DNA from 3 places in the Bradyrhizobium sp. CCGE-LA001 genome. Region 3 is predicted to be linked to each of the others. Evidence: predicted binding sites of a transcription regulator. Region 3 holds the regulator's gene; each other region holds the start of a gene.
What was found. Region 3 encodes PhoB, which activates phosphate uptake and scavenging genes when phosphate is short. Its sites were predicted from a motif close to TGTCATNNANCTGTCAT; they were not measured.

Region 1 (2,261 bases), 1.2 Mb from region 3:
CGACCAGCACCACGTCGATGCCGCGTGGAAACAGCGCCTCGTTCATGCTCAGGCGCTCGAACAGGTCGAACGGTTTGACCGACGCCTGCAGCGTCGCAACGCCATCGATGCCAGGGCCGCGCAACTCGAAGCTGCGGCCCGCATCCAGACGATCGACCTGGAGGATCAAGGTGGTCGAGCGATCGGGATATTCGCTGGTGCCGAGCGCGAAACGCTCGAGCGGGGGCAGCGCCGCGCCGTCACTCATCAAGGCGAAGCTCGCGATCGAGGTGTCATGCACCACCGGCGCACCGGTGTGGAACTTGAGCCATTTCACAACGTCGGAGCTTTCCGCCATGCCCACATCGAGCCAGAGCGGCGTGTCGTGATCGAACAGCGTCAGCGCGATCGCGGCGGTGCCGCGCATAATCGCCGCGGGCGCTCCCGCCATCGGCACGATGCGCTGGACCGAACCCGGCCGCGCCATCGCGTCCATCACCGAACGAAAGGTCGACTGCGCCGACAGCACCTTGTCGGCGAAACCTGGCGGCAGTTCCGCAATCGTGGTCATGATCTCAGCCCTCACCGCGCACCATGGTGTAGAAATCAACCTTCGTCGCGGCGGTCTCGGCCGCGGCCTGTTCGCGGCGAATCATAAGCTGCTCGCGCAACGGGGCGATAACGTCGCGCTCGACAGCCGAGCCGAAATCACCGGATTGCACCAGCGCATCGCACAGCGCGATCAACCGCGCCTTTTCACCGTCGCGGCCTAGCGTGTAGCCGAAGCCGACCTCGCCGCTGGCGAGCCGCACCGCGGCGCGCGACACGGTGGCTTCGCCGAGGTTGAACGGCGCACCGTCGCCGCCGATTCGGCCGCGCAGCATGACGAGACCGTTTTCCGGTGCGCGCAGATCCTGATGCTCCGGCAGGGCCAAGTTGCGGAGGCGGGCGGCGATCTCGCCCGCCTCCGCGTGCGCCAGCACGGCCATCGCGGCCTTGCGCTGGGCTTGCTGGTTGTTGTGCTGGGTCACCGCCTCACCGATCTTGCCGCCATGAAGTTGTCTATGATACTAGACAACTTCATACGGGAGCGCCATGACTGTTTCGTGACAAAGCCGTGATTTTCGGGCTAGGCTGACCAGCGATATGAGCATGCAAGACACTGCATCGTCGGGCGTTGCGTTGTGGCGCCTCGTTGCCGACGGCATCGAGCGCGGCATCGCCGACGGCCGCTTTGCCGCCGGCGACAAGCTGCCGGGCGAAGTGGAGATCGCGGAAACCTATCGCGTGAACCGCCACACAGTGCGGCGCGCGCTGGCGGCGCTTGCCGAGCGCGGCCTGGTGCGGGCCGAGCGCGGCAGCGGGACCTATGTCGAGGCGCAGAAGCTCGCCTATCCGCTACGCTCGCGGACGCGCTTTTCCGAGATCGTCGGCGCCGAAGGACGCGAGCCGCATGGCCGGCTGATCGAGACGACCGGCGATGTCGCCACGCGCGAGTTGGCGAGGGAACTGGGATTGAAGACCGGCGCCCCGTTGGTGCGGATCGAGGCGATCCGCCTCGCCGATCGTACGCCGATCTGCGTCTCCACCACATGGTTGTCAGCGGAGCGGTTTCCGGACGCCGGCACCGTGTTTGCGGCGACGCGCTCCATGACCAAGCTGCTGGAGCATTATGATGTGCGCGACTATCGCCGCGGCGCGACGCGGATCACGGCCGGCATCGTCGACGCGACCGACGCCGCACGGCTGGATCTCGCGCTGGGCCGTCCGATCCTGGTGGTCGATGCGACCGACCACGATCTCGACGGCAAGCCGCTGGTGACCAAGCACTCGCGCTTCGCAGCAGAGCGGGTGGAGTTTCTGGTGGAGAACGGGTGAGTTGCTTCTTCCCCTCCCCCCTTGCGGGAGAGGGTGGCTCGCTGCGCAGCGGCGAGACGGGTGAGGGGTACGTCTCCGCGAATGTTAGTCTGAGTTTGGGGAGGCATACCCCTCATCCGGCGCTTCGCGCCACCTTCTCCCACAAGGGGAGAAGGGAAGTGGAGGTCCGCGGCGAGCACCATCGTTCAGGCGATAGCTCGCCTGCCGATGATCGCGAAGCGCAGCTTGCTCGAGATGAAATCGATCGCGGCGACCGCGACCAGAATCATCAGGATCAGGAACGACACCTTCTGCCATTCGAGCACGCGGATCTGCTCGGCGAGCTGGAGGCCGATGCCGCCCGCGCCGACGATGCCGATGATGGTGGCCGAGCGGGTGTTGGATTCGATGAAATAGAGCACCTG
Region 2 (2,261 bases), 610 kb from region 3:
CAGATGCGACCTGCCGCAGCACCGCGGAGGCATTTTCCTGACCGACGGCGGCATGGAAACCACCCTGATCTTTCACGAAGGGCTGGAGCTGCCTCATTTCGCGGCATTCGTGCTGCTCGACAGCGCGGATGGTCGCGCGCATCTGAAGCGCTACTACGAAGCCTATCTCCGCATCGCGCAGCAGCATGCGCTCGGCTTCGTGCTCGACAGCCCGACCTGGCGCGCCAATCCCGATTGGGCTGCCAAGCTCGGCTACGATGCGGCCAGGCTCAAGGCGGTCAACATGCGCTCCATCCGTTTTCTGGAGGAGTTGCGCGGCGAATGGGAGACTTCCGGCGCACCATGCGTGATCAACGGCGCGATCGGCCCGCGCGGCGACGGCTACAAGGCCGGCAACATGGACGCGGCGGAGGCGGAAGCCTACCACTCGGCTCAGATCGCGGCATTCGCCGAGGCAGGCGCCGACATGGTGACCGCGTTCACGCTGAACAGCATCAACGAAGCCGTCGGCGTCGTGCGCGCGGCCAAGCGGCAGGACATTCCGGTCGCGATCTCCTTCACGGTCGAGACGGATGGTCGCCTGGTCAGGGGGGAATCCCTGCGCGAAGCGATTGAAACTGTCGACGAAGCGACGGAGCGGGATTGCGAATATTTCCTGATCAACTGCGCGCACCCGACCCATTTCGAGAACGCGCTCGCGGGCGGCGAGGCGTGGGTTCAGCGCATTCACGGCGTCAGAGCCAATGCGTCGACCAAAAGCCATGCCGAGCTCGACGAGTCCGAGACGCTCGACAGCGGTGATCCCGCCGATCTCGGCCGCCGTTACCTTTCGCTCAGGCGCGCCTTTCCCGGCATGCGGATTCTCGGCGGCTGTTGCGGCACCGATCACCGGCATGTCGCCGCCGTTTGCGAGGCCTGCCTGTCGCCAGAGGCGTTGACCACGTGATGCAGTTGAGAGGGCCGGTATCGCCCCCGGCCTTCGACCCGTCGCCCATTTGTCTCGCGCCATATGTGATGACGGTGTCATTCTCGATCGCTACGCTTTCTGTTCCTATCGGAACTGGATTGCGGAGCACCGCGCATGATCAAGAATTCGGCCCTCGCCTCTCTCATCGTCCTCTGTTGGACATCGTCTCTGTCGGCACAAACGATCTATCCGATCGATCGCGCCGAGATCCTGGCCGGGGCCCGATTCGACTTCAAGGTCGAACTGCCCGGGCTAGTTGATCCCGCCAAGTTGAAGGTGACGGTGAACGGCGCGGACTATGCCGCCGCGTTCGGCCGTTCCGGGACCTTGATCGAGCGCGAGGACGGCAAGGATCAGTCGGCGCTGATCCTGCGCGACGTTACGCTGACCAAGCCGGGCAGCGTTGCGGTTGAGGTGAGCGACGGCACGCACCAGCGCAGCGTCACATGGACGGTTTACGACACCGGTCCACGCAAGGCGAAGAACGTCATCCTGTTCATCGGTGACGGCATGTCGCCGGCACATCGGATCGCCGCGCGAATCCTGTCCAAGGGCATCGTGGAGGGCAAGAGCCGCGGCAAGCTTGCGATCGACGACATGCCTCATATGGCGCTGGTGGCAACCGCCGGCTCGGACTCGATCATCACGGATTCCGCAAACTCGGCCAGCGCCTATGCGACCGGGCACAAGAGCGCCGTCAACGCCCTCGGCGTCTACGCGGACCGCTCTTTGAGCGCGTTCGACGATCCCAAGGTCGAAACCATCACGAGCCTTGCCAAGCGCCGGCTCGCCATGGCGATCGGCATCGTCACCAATACCGAGGTCGAAGACGCGACGCCCGCCGCGATGGTCGCGCACACCCGCCGACGCGCCGCCTATGACGAGATCGTCGAGCAGTTCTTCGCGGCGAAGCCGGATGTGCTGATGGGCGGAGGCAGCGCGAACTTCCTGCCGAAGTCGGCCGCCGGCTCGAAGCGCAAGGATGAGACCGACTACATCGCGAAGTTTCGCGACGCCGGCTATCAGGTCGCAACTACTGCAGGTGAGCTCAGTGCTTCTGCCGCAAAGCCGGACACGAGCAAGCTGCTCGGCCTGTTCGCCACCGGCAACATGGACGGCGTGCTGGATCGCAAATTCCTCAAGGGCGGCGGCGTCAAGAAATTCCCCGAGCAGCCTGACCTGACCGAGCAGGTGCGGGCGGCGCTGAACATCCTCGCGAAGAACGAGAACGGCTTCTTCCTGATGGTCGAGTCCGGGATGATCGACAAATACGCGCATTTGCTCGACATGGAGC
Region 3 (2,261 bases):
GCCAGCAGCAGCGTCTCTGCATCGCGCGCACCGTCGCGGTGCGGCCCGAGGTGATCCTGTTCGACGAGCCCTGCTCGGCGCTCGATCCGATCTCGACCGCCAAGGTCGAGGAGCTGATCCAGGAACTGTCCGAAAATTACACGATCGCGATCGTCACCCATAACATGCAGCAGGCGGCCCGTGTCTCCGACAAGACCGCCTTCATGTATCTCGGCGAGCTGATCGAGTTCGACGACACCAGCAAGATCTTCACGTCGCCGAGCGACCGGCGCACGCAGGATTACATCACCGGCCGGTTCGGCTGAGGAGACGGGACATGGGTTCTGAACATACCGCAAAGGCCTTCGACACCGACCTCCAGGAGCTCACCCGCCTGGTCGCCGAGATGGGGGGCATCGCCGAGCGCATGATCGTCGACTCCGTCGACGCGCTGATCCGCCGCGACGTCGCACTCGGCCAGCGCGTCGTCACCATCGACGCCGAGCTCGACGCGCTGCAGAAGCGCATCGAGGAGCGCGCCGTGCTCACCATCGCCCGCCGCCAGCCGATGGCGGTCGACCTGCGCGAGATCGTCGGCGCCATGCGCGTCGCGACCGATCTGGAGCGCATCGGCGACCTCGCCAAGAACATGGGCAAACGCGTCGCCGCGCTGGATGCGGACTTCCATCCGCTGAAGCTGTTTCGCGGCCTCGAGCACATGACCGACCTCGTGCAGCAGCAGGTCAAGTCGGTGCTGGACGCCTATGCCGCGCATGACCTGCCGGCGGCGATGGCGGTGTGGAAGGGCGACGAGGAGGTCGACGCCATCTGCACCTCGCTGTTCCGCGAGCTCCTCACCTACATGATGGAGGATCCGCGCAACATCTCGTTCTGCATCCACCTGATGTTCTGCGCCAAGAACATCGAGCGGATCGGCGACCACGCCACCAACATCGCCGAGACCGTGTTCTACATGATCGAGGGTCAGGCGATGACCGACAAGCGGCCGAAGGGCGACATGACGACCTTCGCCACGACGGTCCCGAATACCTGACGACTTAAGGAGCGACGACCACATGGGCGCACGCATTATGGTGGTTGAAGACGAAGAAGCTCTCACCGAGCTTCTGCGCTACAACCTCGAAGGCGACGGCTATGACGTGGAGACGGTGATGCGCGGCGACGACGCCGACACTCGCCTCAAGGAACACATCCCCGATCTGATCGTGCTCGACTGGATGCTGCCGGGGCTGTCAGGCATCGAGCTGTGCCGGCGTCTGCGCACCCGTCCCGAGACCAAGCAGCTGCCGATCATCATGCTCACCGCGCGCGGCGAGGAGAGCGAGCGGGTGCGGGGTCTTGCGACCGGCGCCGACGATTACATCGTCAAGCCGTTCTCGGTGCCGGAGCTGCTGGCGCGGGTGAAGGGCCTTCTGCGGCGGGCAAGCCCGGAGCGGCTCGCCACTGTGCTGGCCTATGGCGACATCGAGCTCGACCGCGACAAGCGCCGCGTCGCGCGCTCGGGCCGGCCGATCGATCTCGGCCCGACCGAGTATCGCCTTCTGGAGTTCTTCCTGGAGCATCCGGGCCGCGTGTTCTCGCGCGAGCAACTGCTCGACAGCGTCTGGGGCCGCGACATCTACATCGACGAACGCACCGTCGACGTCCATATCGGCCGCCTGCGCAAGCTGCTCAATCTCGGCCGCGAGCAGGACCCGATCCGCACGGTCCGCGGTGCCGGCTATGCGCTCGACGATCGGTTTGCGAAGGCGGAGCAGACGTAAGGTTTTTGAGTTTGTTCGCTGGCAGCTGTGGCTACAATCTCAACTGTCGTCCCGGGGCGCGCGCAGCGCGAACCCGGGACCCATAAACACAAGACGTGGTTGGGCGACGACTCGGTGTGACCATCTCGCGCAACACTTGCGCCCTGAGGTTATGGATCCCCGCGTTCGCGGGGGTGACACCGAGCAATTGGAGCCGTCATCGCGCGACGGCTGCTGTCCTTGCAGTCAGTTAAACCCCGCTCACCGCGTGCTCGGCTTGGCCGGCGCGCGCCGACGATCCGCTGCGGGCTGATAGGCGACGCGCGAGTGCTGGGCGCAGTAGGGCAGGCCGGAGAGCGCCTTGCCGCCGCAGAAGAAGAAATCCGGGCTCGAGGGATCGCCGACCGGCCAGTGGCAGGTCGCCTCGTTCAATTCCAGCAGCGACAGCCGCTGGCTCATCGGCACCACGTTGTCGTAGGTGACGGGCTCTGCCTCGACCTCGACCTCGAAGGCCTGCGC

Region 1: the regulator PhoB is predicted to act here: its motif matches at 1,075-1,091, upstream of phnF (phosphonate metabolism transcriptional regulator PhnF).
Region 2: the regulator PhoB is predicted to act here: its motif matches at 1,011-1,027, upstream of BCCGELA001_RS01585 (alkaline phosphatase).

The regions. Positions count from the first base shown of each region.
Region 1 is NZ_CP013949.1:873,737-875,997, reverse strand. Features, by position in the region: gene phnH (phosphonate C-P lyase system protein PhnH) at 1-550, opposite strand, end outside; gene phnG (phosphonate C-P lyase system protein PhnG) at 555-968, opposite strand; gene phnF (phosphonate metabolism transcriptional regulator PhnF) at 1,126-1,857, shown strand; gene phnE (phosphonate ABC transporter, permease protein PhnE) at 2,043-2,261, opposite strand, start outside.
Region 2 is NZ_CP013949.1:332,812-335,072, forward strand. Features, by position in the region: gene BCCGELA001_RS01580 (homocysteine S-methyltransferase family protein) at 1-946, shown strand, start outside; gene BCCGELA001_RS01585 (alkaline phosphatase) at 1,082-2,261, shown strand, end outside.
Region 3 is NZ_CP013949.1:7,551,665-7,553,925, reverse strand. Features, by position in the region: gene pstB (phosphate ABC transporter ATP-binding protein PstB) at 1-305, shown strand, start outside; gene phoU (phosphate signaling complex protein PhoU) at 317-1,033, shown strand; gene phoB (phosphate regulon transcriptional regulator PhoB) at 1,056-1,763, shown strand; gene BCCGELA001_RS34325 (GcrA family cell cycle regulator) at 2,004-2,261, opposite strand, start outside.